2 regions of the Mesobacillus sp. ABV4_180 genome follow, and region 1 is predicted to be linked to the other one. Evidence: riboswitches for the same ligand, from Rfam matches in the RefSeq annotation. Region 1 holds a riboswitch; the other holds the start of a gene.
The links. Region 1 has a riboswitch for S-adenosylmethionine ahead of ACXAEA_RS13710 (BMP family protein). Riboswitches for the same ligand answer to the same signal wherever they lie in the genome.

Region 1 (8,009 bases):
GATGCGACCCACCTGCAGCCTGACGATCGAAAGAGGTATATCGCGATGGCCAGGGATCATCATGTCCCAATCATGTCAATCGTTCTTGATGTACCTGAAAAAGTATTGCTTGAAAGGGACGAACAACGCGATAATCCGCGCGGCAGACGACGTATCAAGCAGCAATACCAGGTTTTCACTCGGGAAAAGCGTTTCATGAAAAAAGAAGGCATAAGGTCATTACATTTTATAAAAGAAATCGACGATATTGAGTTGACTAGACGCACCAATCCGCTGGAACTGGAAGTTGGTACTGGAATTGACATCATCGGCGATATCCATGGCTGCTATGATGAAATGATTGAACTGCTGGAAAAACTCGGCTATGAAAAAAATGGTGAAGAGTATTATCTGCACCCTGAAGGCAGGAAGTTCCTGTCGATTGGGGATGTGATGAGCAGGGGGCCAGAATCCCTTAAGAGCATGATGTTCTTTTACAGGCATGTTGAAAAAGAACTGGCATATATGATTGACAGCAACCATGGCTGGAAGATTGCCAGATGGCTTGATGGCCGGAAAGTAACCATTTCACATGGAGATGAAAAGGTTGAGAAGGAATTTTTGCAGTATGAACAAGAGCATGGAGCTGAAGCGGCAGCAGAGTGGAAAAGTAAGCTGAAGGATTTCCTCCTTGAGTCGCCTTCCCATTATATTCTGAAAAAGAATGGCATTCCTGCAGTAGTATGTGCACATGCTGGAATCAAGGATGAATATATAGGCAAACAATCGGATGATGTCAGTGATTTTTGCCGCTATGGAGATACTGATGGATTTGATGAAAAAGGAAAACCGGTGCGGAAAGACTGGTTCATCGGACACCGGACTAACCAGCTGATTGTCTGGGGTCATGACCCTAAGCCACAGCCGCTGAAAATGAATAATACCCTCAACATTGATCAGGGCGTCGTGTTCGGCGGGAAGCTTACTGCCCTCCGTTACCCGGAAACCCAGATTGTCGCTGTACAGGCGAAAGCAGATTATTCAGGAGTACCTGATAATCCGCTTCTTGAGTGGGAGCAAAAGCGTCTGAATCAGCCGAATATCGGCAAATTCCTTCATGGATATTCCGTGCTAACCGAGGAGTTTGGCGAGGTAGCGGTTCCGGCAGAAACAGTCAAGCCAGCGATTGATACGGTTTCTCACCATACAATCCCGATTGAACAGCTGCTTTATATTCCGCCAACCATGAGTCCGACACCGTCGCCATCCTCCAAGGAAATATACCTGGAACATCCTTTGGAGGCAATTGAGTATTATCGAAGCAACGGCATTGAAAAAATGGTCGCGGAAAAAAAGCATATGGGGAGCCGCGGCATTCTGTTCTTGTTCAAGGACCATGCCTCAGCGAAAAAACACATTGGAATAGAGACGTTAGGTACGATTTATACAAGAACCGGCAGGCAGTTTTTCGAGAACCATCTTGAGCTGGAGATTGTCCGCAAACTGAATGATGATTTGCACAACAATGATTATTTTACCAAGCATCAGACCGATTACGTTCTGCTCGATGCCGAAATCATGCCATGGAACTTGAAGGCAAAGGACCTGATCAGCAAACAGTATGCCCATGTTGCCGAGAATGCGATGATGGATCGGGCTATGTTGCAGGATAAATTAGCTGATGCAGCTAAGGATAATCCTGCTCTGTCTGGATGGCTTGAAGAATACAATGAAAAATTGAACAATGCCAAAGAGTTCGCAGAGGTTTTTCAAGGGTATTGCTGGGATGTCGTCAATCTTGACGATATCCAAATCGCTCCTTTCCATGTGCTGGCCCATAGCAACAGGACGTTCTTCGATGAAACGCATGAATGGCATATGAAAATGAACCATGAGTTCGCCAGCTATTCAAGCTTGTTTGTCGCCACCGAATACAAAATCATCGACAACTCATCGAGTGAGGCGGAAGTGATCAAGTGGTGGGAAGAGACGACCGAGGACGGGCACGAAGGAATCGTCATCAAACCTGAGCATTATATCACGAGAAGCAAGGGGAAACTGCTCCAGCCAGCGATCAAAGTCAGAGGCAGAAAATACCTGAGAATCATTTACGGCATGGACTATTTGCACCCCGAAAACCTAAGCAGGCTGAAAAAACGCAATACAGGCAAAAAGCAGAAGCTCGCGCTGAAGGAATTTGCGCTGGGAATCGAAGGCATCCGCCGCTTCGTAAATGGAGAATCCATCGAGAGAGTACATGAATGCGTCCTTGCCACCCTGGCAATGGAAAAAGACCCTGTCGACCCGCGGTTGTAGGGAGAACGAGGCTGTTGGGACTTGTGCCCGGCAGCTTTTTTGTTTGGATTTGGTTGTGGGTGGGAGAGCGAATGAGCGGTTAAAAGGGGGGATTATTGATATGGGCAAATATGACAAGGTGGATGTACCCGAAGTCATGAGGAAACCCGGGATGTCGGTCATATAAAATGAAATTATATGCCCGAAGTCTCGAGGAAACCCGGATGACGGTAACATAAAATGAAATTATGTGCCCGAAGTCAGAAGGAAGCCCGATGTACGGTCACATTAAAAGAATATATGTGCTCGAAGAAGATTGGAAACTTGAAGGTTAAGAGTACTGTCATATTATAAGATTTGATGTAATACGTTTAAGGTTAAACTCTATCGTTCAAAAGATAATTGTCAAATAGGATGAATTTCATGAGAGAAGAAATGACGGCAAGGTATGAACTGGATTTGCGTATGTATCACAGTTTATAAGTGTTGTTCTGATTTTTCTAAAAACATATTGCTATTTATGATATATTGGTTATAATGAATTCTAAGTTTATTTTATTTTTATGTTACTAATGTAAAAAACTACATAATGGATTTCCTTATCAAGAGAGGCAGAGGGACTGGCCCTATGACGCCCGGCAACCGCTATTACCAAAATAGAATGGTGCCAAATCCTGCAGAACACATTGTTCTGAAAGATGAGGAAGAGTGCTGGTTTATTTACCTCTTCCTATTTCCCTGGGAAGAGGTTTTTTAATTGCAGGAAACAACAAAAACACGAACATTGTTGGTGGTATTGAAATTAATATACGTTTTTTGTTGTATTCAAGCTAAGAATCAATTAATCTAGTAATGTAGAAAATATAATAAGCGAACATTAATTTTAGGGGGATCATCATGAAAAAACTTTTGGCGTTGTTTACAATTTTAGCAGTTCTTCTAGTGGCAGGCTGTGGAGCTGACGAGTCTTCCAAAAAGGCGGATGGAGAAGGAAAAGAAAGCAAAAAGAGAATCGCGCTTGTTCTGCCAGAGAAAATTGGTGTGAACCCTTTCTTCCAGCAGATGGATGAGGGAGCAAAAAAAGCAGCAAAAGAGTTTGGCGTGGAAGTAAAGACAATTGAATCGACTGATCACTCAGCAATTGAAGAAAACCTTCGTGTAGCTGTTGCGGAAAATTATGACCTGATCATCACTTCTTCTTTCGAATCGGAGGATGCATTGAAAAAGGTAGCGGCTGAAAACCCGGAGCGACAGTTTGCGATTATTGATACGATTGTAGATTTACCGAACGTACAAAGTGTCAACTTCCGAGAATATGAGGCAGCTTACTTGCTTGGTGCAGCGGCTGGTCTGTCAACTAAAACAGATAAAGTAGGAATGGTAGCTGCAATGGACATTCCGCTTTTAAAGAAATGGACAGTGGCTTTTGAAGAAGGCTTGAAAGAGACAAATCCGGATGCTGAGTTTCTTGTAAACTATGTTGGCAGCTTCACAGATCCTGCAAAAGCGAAGGAATTAGCCTTCCTTCAGGCTTCAAGAGGAGCAGATTTCATTGCAGGAGCAGCTGCTGTAGGTGACCTTGGAGTATTTGAAGCAGCGAAAGAAAAAGGATTCTTCACAGCAGGCCAGGACGTAGACCGCACAGAAGTAGACCCTGAGCATGTCGTACTTTCACAGCTGAAGGGTACGGACGCAGCAGCTTACGAAACGGTAAAAGCATTTACAGAAGGTACTTTTAAAGCTGGAATCGTTGAGTATGGTCTTAAAGATAAGGGTGTGGGTTTGACTTATGTGACTCATGAAAGCAAGACACCTTTGAACGCATTCGTTGGCCAGGAAGTCATCGACAAAGTCAAAGCTCTTCATGATGAAATCATATCTGGTAAAAAAGTAATTAAAAATCCATTAAACAATTAATTTGAGAAAAAAATGAACCGACTGCGCTTGTAGTCGGTTTCCATTTGTACCGGGGAGGGAAGGCAATGACCTATCGCTTAGAAATGAAATCTATGACCAAGAAATATGGTGATTTCCTTGCTAACGACGACGTATCAATTAAGCTAAAAAAAGGGGAAGTACTCGCAATTGTTGGGGAGAACGGCGCTGGTAAAACGACGTTGATGCGAATGCTCTATGGACTCGAACAGCCGACGAGCGGAGACATTCTGCTTGATGGGAAATCAGTAAGATTTTCAGGCCCCCAGGATGGGATTGCGCATGGAATTGGCATGGTTCATCAGCACTTCATGCTTTACCCCGATTTTACAGTGACAGAGAATATCGTCATTAGCCGCGAGCCGCGCACCTTTGGGTTTTTCAACCGAAAGGGAGCAGCTGAAGCTGTCCGTCAGCTTGCAGAAAAACACAGGATTTCGGTTAACCCTTCACGTAAAACAGGCGAGTGTTCTATCGGGGAGCAGCAGCGGATTGAAATCCTCAAGGTTCTATATCAGGGCGCAGATATTATCATCCTCGATGAGCCGACCGCTGTCCTGACACCATTGGAAGTGGATGAACTGTTAGCGACCATTCGTTTCCTTGCCAATCAAGGGAAAAGCATCATCCTGATTACCCATAAGCTGCGAGAAGTCATGAAGGTGGCGGACCAGATCACGGTTCTCAGGAACGGAAGGGTAGCAGGTCATGTTCAAATATCAGCAACAACTGTCGATGAACTGGCAAAGTTAATGGTGGGCAGAGAGATTAAGGAGCTTGCTGACAGGTCTAAGGTGAAAGGGGAAATTCTCCTTGAAGTAAAGGAACTGACCATAGGTGCGAAAGGTTCCAAACCTGTTTTGGATAATGTCAGCTTAAGTGTACATAGAGGGGAAGTCCTTGGAATCGCAGGGGTTTCTGGAAATGGACAGTCCGAGCTAATCCAGGCTATCTCCGGTTTAAAAAATGTTGATCATGGCTCGATTCTTTTAGGAAGTCAGGATGTAACAGGTACATCCGTAGCTTTCAGACGCGATGCAGGATTATCCCATATTCCTGAGGATCGATATCTGTGGGGAGCGGCAAAGGAAGCCACAATTGTAGACACTGGATTCATGGGCTACTACAAGCAAAAAAAGTTCAACCGACGTTCTATTTTGAATAAAAAGGCTTTCCGCAGCTTTGTCAGTGAATGGATTTCAAAGTATGAAATCAAGACATCCTCAATGGATGAAAAGGCAGCGAATTTATCAGGCGGAAATTTGCAGAAATTGATCGTCGCAAGGGAATTAGGTTTTGATACGGATTTCTTGATTGCTGCTGAGCCAACACGAGGAGTGGATATTGGTGCAATGGAATATATCCATGAAGCAATTTTAGCCAAGCGAAATAATGGGGATGGCATCCTGCTCGTATCATCCGAATTATCTGAGATTTTAGCATTATCTGACCGGATCGCTGTCATGTATGAGGGGAAAATCGTGGGAATGCTCGATCGAAAGGATGCAACAGAAGAAAAGCTGAGTGTGCTTATGGCAGGAGGGAAAGTCAATGAAGGTTCAGAGAAAACTGCAACAGTCGTTTAGAGGATTGGTTCAGCCGCTGTTCGCGGTGATGATCGGGATCCTTACCGGAGCGCTGGCCATCAGCCTGATAGGTGAGTCAGTTGCAGAAACATACAAAGTGATGTGGAATGGAGCGTTTGGAAGCTTTTATTTCGTAACGGCGACCTTTGCACGTGCGACTCCAATTATTCTTATTGGAGTCGGTCTTGCATTGGCTTTTCGCGCTGGGGTTTTCAACCTGGGTGCAGAAGGTCAGATGGTATTAGGAGCTATTGCCGCAGCTTTAACTGCACTCTATGTACCAGGCCCAGGTTTTTTAAAAATGATTTTGGCATTAGTCGCCGGTATATCTGCAGGCGGGCTCTGGGCTTTATTTGCAGCCTGGATGGAAGCGAAGTTCAAGGTTCAGCTCCTCATATCGACGCTGCTATTAAACTACGTTGCTGTTTTGTTTACAGGCTTTCTTGTAGCTAAGCCGTTTCAGGATAAATCGGGCTCAGCAGCTCTGGCACAAACACCAATGGTTGATCAGTCAGCATGGCTGCCAAAGCTGTTCCCGGGCATGAGCCTTCATTTTGGGTTTATCCTTGCAATTTTTTGTGCAGCCATTTTGTATTTTGTGCTTAAATACACATCAGCTGGTTACGAGGTCCGGATGCTCGGCCACAATCCGTTCTTTGCAGAATATGGCGGAATCAATAAAACGAAGGTACTATTTTTCAGTATGTTTTTCAGTGGTGGGATTTCGGGGCTGGCAGGTTCGGCAGAGGTCCTTGGTTCTCAATACCGCTATGTAGAAGGAGCTTTAACAGTCCCGGGGTATGCTTGGACTGGTTTGATGGCAGCCCTTTTGGCGAATTCGAATCCACTCGGGACAGCAGTCGCTGCGATATTGCTGGCAGCCTTGCAGACCGGTGCAATGGGCATGGAACGCAACACGGAAGTGCCTTTGGAAATTGCCAGTGTCATACAGGGTGTCTTGATCCTATTCATTTCAGCCAGGTTTGCGTTTAAATGGTGGAATTTAAGAAAGAAAGCAGGTGCAGCCAATGGATCTCTTTGATTATTCGCTGTTTGTATCAGCTATCCGCATGGTAAGTCCGATATTGCTGGCGGCACTTGGAGGCGCGCTATGTGCCAGGGTTGGGATATTTAACGTAGGACTGGAAGGACTAGTCCTTGCAGGAGCCTTTTCAGCTATTGCCGGAAATTATTACAGCGGGAGCATATTTGTAGCAGTACTGTCCGGAATTGCCGGCTCCGTCTTTGTTTCACTGCTCTTTGGTGTAGTGACAATTAAATTTGAGGGAAACCCTATCGTGGCGGGAATCGCCATCAATTTCCTTGTACTAGGATTGACGACTTTTTTACTAAGGGCGCTATTTGATGTAAAAGGAGCCTTTTACGATAAAAACATGGAGGGTCTGCCAAAATGGGACATTCCGCTGATAGAGAATATTCCAGTGATCGGGAAGGTGCTTTCTGGCCACTCTCCACTTGTGTACATTGCGTTCTTAGCCGCCATTCTTCTTTATATTTTCATGTATAAAACGGTTGCTGGATTCCGTTTATTAGCAGTAGGCAAGAATTTATCCGCTTCAAAAAGCCTGGGCCTGAAAGTGACAGGTATTCAATTTGGGGCGATCGTAATGAGCGGTGTGCTTTGCGGTTTAGCTGGGACACAGCTGTCCCTTGGCCAGGTGACGATGTTCACGGAAGGGATGACTGCAGGCCGCGGCTTTATCGCATTAGTCGCGATGATGCTCGGACAGTCCCATCCAATTGGCATACTTGGTTCTAGTCTGTTGTTCGGACTTACCGACGCATTGAGCATAAGAATGCAGGGATTCTCGATGCCAACTCAGCTGACCGCCATGCTTCCTTATATCATCACGATTGTGGCGATGTTCTTTTTGAAGGATAAAGGAGCAGCATCACAGCTGTCAGGACAGCAAAGTACAAGATAGGGGGATGACGATGAACTTGAACAAAGCAGAACGAATCAAACGAACGAGAGTACCGGCTGTTGACCCGACTCTTGCCAAAAGACTGCCGCCTGGTCAGGCATTAACCGAACGCTTTCCAATTCTCCATGAAGGGGAAGTGCCTGTTTATGACTTGAAAACATGGAATATGAAGGTTTTCGGTGCTGTCGAGAAAGAGGCGGTCGTAACGTACGACCAGATGCTGAACATGCCGCAAACCTCTGTAACCGTTGATATCCATTGTGTGACA
Region 2 (8,009 bases), 1.6 Mb from region 1:
CTCAAATATTTGATGTGGTCAACTTGCTCAAAAATGGACTCGATGAAATCGCTGACGCAGTGAATAAGGGTGGAATCATCGCAGATGAACAGATGAATTCTATGAACTTAACGATGACAGCATTTGAAAACATTGAATCAAAGGTGACCGGCATCTCGGAAAAAATATCACACTTGGTTAAGGGCATGGAGGCATCAAAAGAACTTGGCGCTAAGGTCCTTTATAATGTTGAATCGATCAGTGCAGTCGTTGAAGAGACAGCTGCAGGAAGTGAAGAAATTTCCGCATCCACTGCTGAGCAATTATCCGCTTTCGGCAACTTATCTCGCAAGGTTACAGATTTACGAAAGCTGACAAATGATTTAAACGACTCAGTGTCTGTTTTCAAATTTAATCAGTAATTTGAAAAAGTATCATAGCTTGTCGCTATGGTACTTTTTTACGGAAACTTTTCTATCAGGGAAATATTATTAAAGTCGTGTTTGCTTTATGTCATGCAGCAGGGCTCTTATGAGTCTATAATAAGAAAAAAGAAGCATAAACTAGTGACTGTTTTGACGGACTATTAGATGAGTAGGTGAAGAATTGAAACAGGCAGATTTATTCTTTGCGTTTTTTCGTGTTGGAATCCTCGGATATGGCGGTGGTCCTTCGTCGATTCCCCTTGTGCATAAGGAAGTGGTAGAAAAATATAAATGGATGGACTCTGATGAGTTCGGTGACATTCTTGCCCTCGGAAATGCATTGCCAGGACCGATCGCGACCAAGATGGCCGGTTATATTGGTTATCGTGTAGGTGGTTTCCTGGGAATGATCACTGCCTTGTCAGCCACGATGATCCCGACGATTATCCTGATGATCCTGCTATTGACGGGCCTGAATTCATATAAGGACGAGCCCTGGGTTAAAGGAATGGCAGACGCTGTTGTGCCAGTGGTTGCGGTCATGCTGGCTGTGCTTACATGGGATTTCATCAAGAAATCAGGTACCTCAAAGCTTGGCTGGGGATGGACGGCTGTTGCGCTGATTGGGAGTCTGGTTCTGGTGCAGTTCCTGCATTTGCATCCTGCAATATTGATCTTCGTCCTGCTGCTGGGTGCCTTGTTTAAAAAAGACGCTTCCACACCTGAAAATAAACAAGAGGGAGACGGACAGCAATGATTTATTTCCAGATCTTTCTGGCCTTTTTCATCCCTGGGATTTTGGGGTATGGCGGCGGACCGGCCTCCATTCCGCTAATAGAAAATGAAGTAGTAGACCGTTATAAATGGATGACAGTCAATGAATTCAGTGAAGTTCTAGCAATGGGCAATGCATTGCCAGGACCAATTGCTACAAAGATGGCCGGCTATATTGGTTATGTCGAGGGTGGAATGATCGGCGCCGCAGTCGGTGTTTTTGCCACTGTGGCCCCATCCCTGATTTTAATGATCAGCCTGCTTGGCCTGCTGATGAAGTTCAAGGATTCGCCAAAGGTAAAAAGGCTGACCATTGTTGTCAGGCCAGTCATTGCCGTGCTGCTTGGAATAATGACCTATGATTTCTTCTTCTCCTCCTATGAAGGAGTCGGCATGCTGCAGACAATCCTCATCGGCGGAATCAGCTTCGTCCTGATGGAAAAAATGAAAGTTCATCCAGCCTATGTCGTCGCCGGAGCACTTCTTTATGGAGCCCTTGTTCTATCATGAACAAGGTTTTTTTGTTTTATCACCGGCTGTTCTATTCAGTCAAATGACAATCAACTGAAAAAATTTTCCTCTTACTCTCCCAATGATGTAAGCGATACCAATTGTTATTTACTGAAAAAACAATGTTGACAAACTAATCAGATGGTTTTAATATTTCAATTATCGAAATTAATTTAATAAGAAACTTATCAAGAGTGACCGAGGGATTAGGCCCTATGACGTCCGGCAACCTCCTTTTTAGGAAAGGTGCCACTTCCTGCAGAATGTTTTCATTCTGAAAGATAAGTCGTATAGATGCTTACGATGCCTCTTTCTATGAATGAAAGAGGCATTTTTTATTTTTCAGAAATCATGAGCCGGGGGTGTGAAGCATGATCGAAGTAAAGAAGCTGGTCAAGTTATATGAAACAAAAAAGGGGAAAGTCACAGGCGTTGACAATGTTTCATTGAGAATTGAAAAGGGAGAAATCTATGGAATTGTCGGATATAGCGGTGCGGGGAAAAGTTCTTTGATCAGATGCCTCAATCTCCTTGAAAAGCCGACATCGGGTGAAATTATCATTGACGGTGTCGAGCTTACATCTTTGAACAAGAGTAAATTAAGGAAAGCCCGCTTGAAAATTGGAATGATTTTTCAGCATTTTCATCTTGTTAGCGCCAGGACAGTGAGTGAAAACATAGCTTTTGCGTTAAAAGCTGCCGGCACTCCGAAAGCAGAAATAAATGAAAGAGTACTAGAGCTTTTACATATGGTCGGCCTTTCGGATAAGAAAGATGTCTATCCCGCTCAGTTGTCAGGCGGCCAAAAACAGCGTGTCGGCATTGCCAGAGCATTGGCGAATAATCCATCCGTCCTGTTATGCGATGAAGCGACCTCGGCTCTTGATCCAAGCACCACCCGCTCTATTTTAGCTTTACTGAAAAAGATTAATAGAGAGTTTGGCATCACGATTGTCTTGATCACTCATGAGATGGAAGTGGTCAAAACAATCTGCGACAGGATGGCCGTCATGCAGGATGGCAAAATCATTGAAGAGGGCAATGTCTATGATGTTTTTGCCAATCCGCAGCAGCCGCTCACAAAGGACTTCGTCAACTCCATCCTCCAATTCGAGCTTCCGGAAAGGCTTCTTGGAGAACGGGATGGCAAACTGATCAAGATTTATTTCGAGGGTGAGATTGCCGAGCAGGGCGTGATCTCGGATGTATTCCAAAAATTCAAGGTGAGGGGAAATATCCTCCACGGGAAGATTGAGTATATTCAAGACATCCCATTAGGAATCTTCATAATGGAGGTTTCTGGAGATCACGATGAGATAGACCGTGCCATTGCGTATATCGCAGCAAGGACGAAAAACTTGGAGGTGATTCACGATGCTGCTTGATAACATTATTTCAATGCTGCCGGAATTGAACAAAGCATTCTTCGAAACAATCTACATGGTCGGAATCTCCATCCTTGTGGCGATTATCGTGGGCCTCCCTACAGGAGTGCTGCTCTTTGTCACTGACAAAGGCCTTTTCCTGGAAAATCAGATTTTCAAAAACATTGCCGGTTTCATCGTCAATATGATCCGCTCCGTTCCTTTTATCATCCTGTTAATTGCATTGCTGCCATTGGCGAATTTGATTGCCGGCACGACAATCGGGCCGACTGCTGCATCTGTATCTCTATCGGTCGCGGCGATCCCATTTTTTGCGAGAATCGTAGAGCAAAGCTTGCGGGAAATCGATAAAGGTGTCATCGAAGCAGCAGTGGCAACAGGCGCGACTCCATGGATGATCATCAAGGATGTCCTGATACCTGAAGCAAAGCCGGGCATTGTACAGGGAGTCACGATTACAATCATCAGCCTGGTTGCGTACTCAGCTATGGCTGGTATCGTCGGAGGTGGCGGAGTGGGTGACCTGGCGATCCGTTTCGGTTATTACAGGTACGACAATACCATTATGATCACGACCGTCATCATTTTGATTTGCCTCGTTCAGCTGATTCAGTTCGGCGGGGACAGAATTGCAAGAGTAGTAGATAAAAGATAAAAGATAAAAAAAATTGGGGGTTATGTTAAAATGAAAAAATTATTCTTCGCATTAGTATTGTTATTATCAATCGGTCTGCTTGCTGCATGCGGCAGTGACTCTGCCTCAAATGGTGAGGCAAGCGCAGACAAAAAACAGGTAACATTAGGGGCGACATCCGGACCTTACAGCGATATGGTCACGAAAGGCATCAAGCCTCTCCTTGAGAAAAAAGGCTATGAAGTAAAAGTCGTCGAATTCAGTGACTACATCCAGCCGAACCTGGCATTGTCCAAAGGAGACCTTGACGCAAACCTTTTCCAGCACAAAGTCTATATGGAAAACTTCGCGAAAGAACATAATCTTGAGCTATCAGAAGTCATCGTCGTGCCGACAGCGCCAATGGGCATCTACTCTAAGAAATTCAAGTCATTGGATGAAGTAGCAGAAGGTTCTGCCATCGCGATCCCAAATGATCCGACAAATGCAGCACGTGCTTTCCTGATTCTTGAAGATGCAGGGCTGATCACTCTTGATACGAATGCAGACCCGCTCACTGTTTCTGAGAAGGATGTAAAAGACAACGTCAAGAACCTTCAGTTCAAGCCAATCGAAGCAGCTCAGCTTCCAAGAGCAGTGGAAAGTGTCGACCTTTCAGCAGTACCAGGAAACTTTGCGCTTGCAGCAAAAATGGATCTACTTGATGCGCTGCAGCTTGAAAACATGCCAGATCAGTACCGCAACCGCGTTGTCATCAATACGAAAGATGAAAATGCACAATTTGCAAAGGACATCAAAGAGGTAGTGGAATCCGATGAATTTGAAAAAGTCATCGATGAAGAATTCAAAGGATTTGGAAAGCCAGAGTGGATGAAATAGCAGCACGAACAAGTCCCAGGAGACATGATCTCCTGGGACTTTTCTTTTTTATAGCTTTACCCCCTATAAATTGGTTAATATATTAGAAGAGAATTCTTTTTCAGGCTAATCACAGGAAGCGTTGCAACGCTGCGCCAAAAAAGGACCAATCAAACAGTAACAGAGGGAGTAATATGAATAAACGAGATCAGAAATCTAGACATCTTGCTGCAATTTCGCTGGCGATCATGGGAGCGGGATTTATCGCGACAATGCCATTTCATGATTCATTGATTGGCAAACTGCTGATGGGCGGCTTTGAAGCCGGACTCGTAGGGGGACTGGCAGACTGGTTTGCCGTTACGGCGCTATTCAGGCATCCACTCGGCATTCCGATTCCGCATACCGCACTTTTGCCAAAAAATCGGGAAAAAGTCACTCACGCGTTAATCAATATGCTTGAAAATGATTGGCTCACGAAAGAGAGCATCATGGATAAGTTCAAGCAGATTCATATTCTGGATAAAATCTTCGACACGGTTGAAAAAGAGCTGCACTCCGATTCTGTAAAAAAGAGCATCCAGTCCTTCAGCCTGGATATTGTAAAAAAAATCGATACAGATCGATTTGCTCCGGCAATTGAACAGGAAATCAAAGGCTTCCTGCTTTCGGCGGATACCTCCGTATTGCTGCAAAAGGCTTCGGACCATGTCTTAGCAAAGGAATACGACGTCGCTGCGTTTAATTACGTCTTAGATGAAACAGAAAAATGGGCTTCTAAGGATGAAGCGAAATTGGTTCTTGGCAAACTTGGCAAGCAGGCAATCGAAACGACACAGGCAGACGGGCTGCTGAAATTTGCCATCCAGTCCTTCAGCAATATGATCACCGAAGAAAAAATCGGCAATATGCTGCAATCCTTTATTTTAAAAAGAATGAAAAACCTCAAACAGGATGATAATCGTTACCGCCATATGATTCTTGAGAAGATACGCAAAGAACTTGGCCAGGTTAGCGAGCAGGAAGCATTGATGCTTGAAATCCAAAGCTGGAAAAATAAAATGGTCGACGAGCTGGACCTGTCAGGACAAATAAAGGAAGTATTAGCAAAGGCCAAGGCCCGTGCCGTTGCCTTCATTGAACAAGACAGCTTTGTTGACGATACCGTCATCCCAATCGTGAAAAAATTCATCCAAGAAATAAAGCAAGATGAAGAGAAAGTGGCCGGAATTGAGAGCTGGCTTCATGCCAAGCTTGCAGGGCTGATTGAAAGGAATCACTCCAAGATCGGCAAACTTGTAAAAGAAAACCTGGATAAACTCGATACCGAAACACTGATTGACATGATGGAAAACAATGTGGGAAAAGACCTGCAGTGGATCAGAGTCAACGGGGCCGTTTGCGGCTTCCTGATTGGCATCGGCCTGACGATCATCAAGCTTGTCATATTGTGATTCTTAAAGTGAAGACCAATCCACGTTTATGGATTGGTCTTTTGTAAAAAGGAGGAGAAAGTTCATGGGTAAAAGGGAAAAATTGCTGTCGGCAACTTTGCTTATTACGGTTTTCAGTCTTCTGATTCTCTATTGGGCCTTTAACCACAAAATTATTTCTGGCAAGTATGAGAAATTAACAATTACCAGCACGGAAGAGACGGATGTTACGATTAATGACCAAACAGAGATTGAAAGAGTCATAGCAGAGATTAACCAAAGCCCCAGGTCCCTCAAAATTGATAACGGATTTACCTACGATTATCTACACCATGGCATTTTATCTTTTGAAAACGATACGGAAAAAGTTGAAATAGGCTTCATAATCAAAAACGGGAATACACTCACAAGATACTGGGAAATTGATACCGATTTGAATTTTGAAGGCAACATTGAAAAGTAAAAACGTACATAGCATTGCCGGCATTATGGAAAGTTTTGTTACATTTCAATCTAACTCGCTGTTGTTATGTAAGGATATAGTCCGAATTAGTATTCATAGTCAAACGTGCTAAATCTTTTGCAAGAGCTTGACCTTATGATCGAATATCGGAATCCGCACCACCTTTTTATAGGAAAAATACAGGCGTATAATCTGTTCTAGAGACTCCTCCGGTACTTGTTCCCAAAATTGTTCCTATTCCTCGAGTAATTCTGCTTCATAGAAGATAAACCTCAGATCATTTCCTCCCTTTTATTTCTATATTCACTTACTCGCTCCTCCGTAACGGATGATTCCCAAAATATTATTGATTTTAATCTCCAAAGTTGTCTTTGACATAAATGAGAAAACGGAGTAAATTTATATAATAGTATATTCAAATAATCAGATATAAAAATATGTAAAATAAATGGAGAAGGGTTGGTTATGCAACATAAATTGGTTTTTACGGGGAGATTTAGCGGGTATTCTTTTCAAAACTTTCAAAAAGACCTTTTGTCTGGTCTTGTCGTTGGTGTAATTGCTATTCCTTTGGGAATGGCATTTGCAATTGCGTCTGGAGTGAAACCGGAATATGGAATATATACAACAATCATTGCTGGTATTCTAATTTCACTCTTCGGTGGCTCAAAATATCAGATTGGTGGACCTACAGGAGCATTTATTCCCATTTTATTTGGAATTGTTATGACTTATGGATATGAAAACTTATTGATTTCTGGATTTTTAGCAGGAATTATCCTTCTTTTTATGGGAATCTTTAGACTCGGTTCATTGATTAAATTTATTCCAAGGCCAGTGACGATAGGCTTTACAGCAGGAATAGCAGTCATCATTTTTGTTGGTCAGATTGCGAATTTTTTAGGTCTTACAGATGTAGAAAAACATGAATCATTTTTTAGTAACATTCGAGAAATTATCATTCACATTCATTCCATTAATTTTTATAGTGTCTTAACATCTGGAATATGCCTTATTTTAGTCTTATTAACGCCAAAACTTTTTCCTAAGATTCCTGGACCTCTTATCGGGTTACTTTTTTCTACATTAATAGCCAGTTTATTTTATCCAAATCAAGTAGCTACAATTGGCTCAACATTTGGTGAGATTCCAAGTACCTTACCACATTTTGAGTTCCCTGAGATTACAATTGAACGTATCAGACAATTAATTGTTCCGGCCTTTGTGATTGCTGTGCTTGGAAGTATCGAGTCTTTATTATCTGCAGTAGTCGCTGATGGGATGACGAGTAGTAAGCATAATAGTAATCGAGAACTGATGGGGCAAGGTATTGCGAATATGATTACTCCTTTATTCGGTGGAATTCCAGCGACAGGGGCAATTGCAAGAACCGCTACAAATATTAAAAATGGGGCAGCCTCTCCACTTTCTGGAATCATACACGGAATCATCGTTTTAATCATATTAGTGCTGTTCGCTCCTTATGCTTCAACGATTCCATTAGCTAGTATGGCTCCAATTTTAATGGTAGTGGCTTGGAATATGAGT

Region 2: linked by a shared signal. The riboswitch ahead of ACXAEA_RS05185 (methionine ABC transporter ATP-binding protein) and the one ahead of ACXAEA_RS13710 (BMP family protein) in region 1 are both predicted to bind S-adenosylmethionine.

What each region holds. Positions count from the first base shown of each region.
Region 1 covers NZ_JBSWTJ010000001.1:2,688,310-2,696,318, reverse strand. Annotated here, with positions in the region: gene ACXAEA_RS13715 (polynucleotide kinase-phosphatase) at 1-2,295, shown strand, start outside; SAM riboswitch class I at 2,871-2,979, shown strand; gene ACXAEA_RS13710 (BMP family protein) at 3,172-4,191, shown strand; gene ACXAEA_RS13705 (ABC transporter ATP-binding protein) at 4,257-5,795, shown strand; gene ACXAEA_RS13700 (ABC transporter permease) at 5,761-6,837, shown strand; gene ACXAEA_RS13695 (ABC transporter permease) at 6,824-7,741, shown strand; gene ACXAEA_RS13690 (sulfite oxidase-like oxidoreductase) at 7,758-8,009, shown strand, end outside.
Region 2 covers NZ_JBSWTJ010000001.1:1,047,241-1,055,249, forward strand. Annotated here, with positions in the region: gene ACXAEA_RS05170 (methyl-accepting chemotaxis protein) at 1-401, shown strand, start outside; gene ACXAEA_RS05175 (chromate transporter) at 586-1,161, shown strand; gene ACXAEA_RS05180 (chromate transporter) at 1,158-1,688, shown strand; SAM riboswitch class I at 1,871-1,976, shown strand; gene ACXAEA_RS05185 (methionine ABC transporter ATP-binding protein) at 2,060-3,073, shown strand; gene ACXAEA_RS05190 (methionine ABC transporter permease) at 3,063-3,728, shown strand; gene ACXAEA_RS05195 (MetQ/NlpA family ABC transporter substrate-binding protein) at 3,759-4,586, shown strand; gene ACXAEA_RS05200 (DUF445 domain-containing protein) at 4,760-6,019, shown strand; gene ACXAEA_RS05205 (hypothetical protein) at 6,084-6,461, shown strand; gene ACXAEA_RS05210 (SulP family inorganic anion transporter) at 6,927-8,009, shown strand, end outside.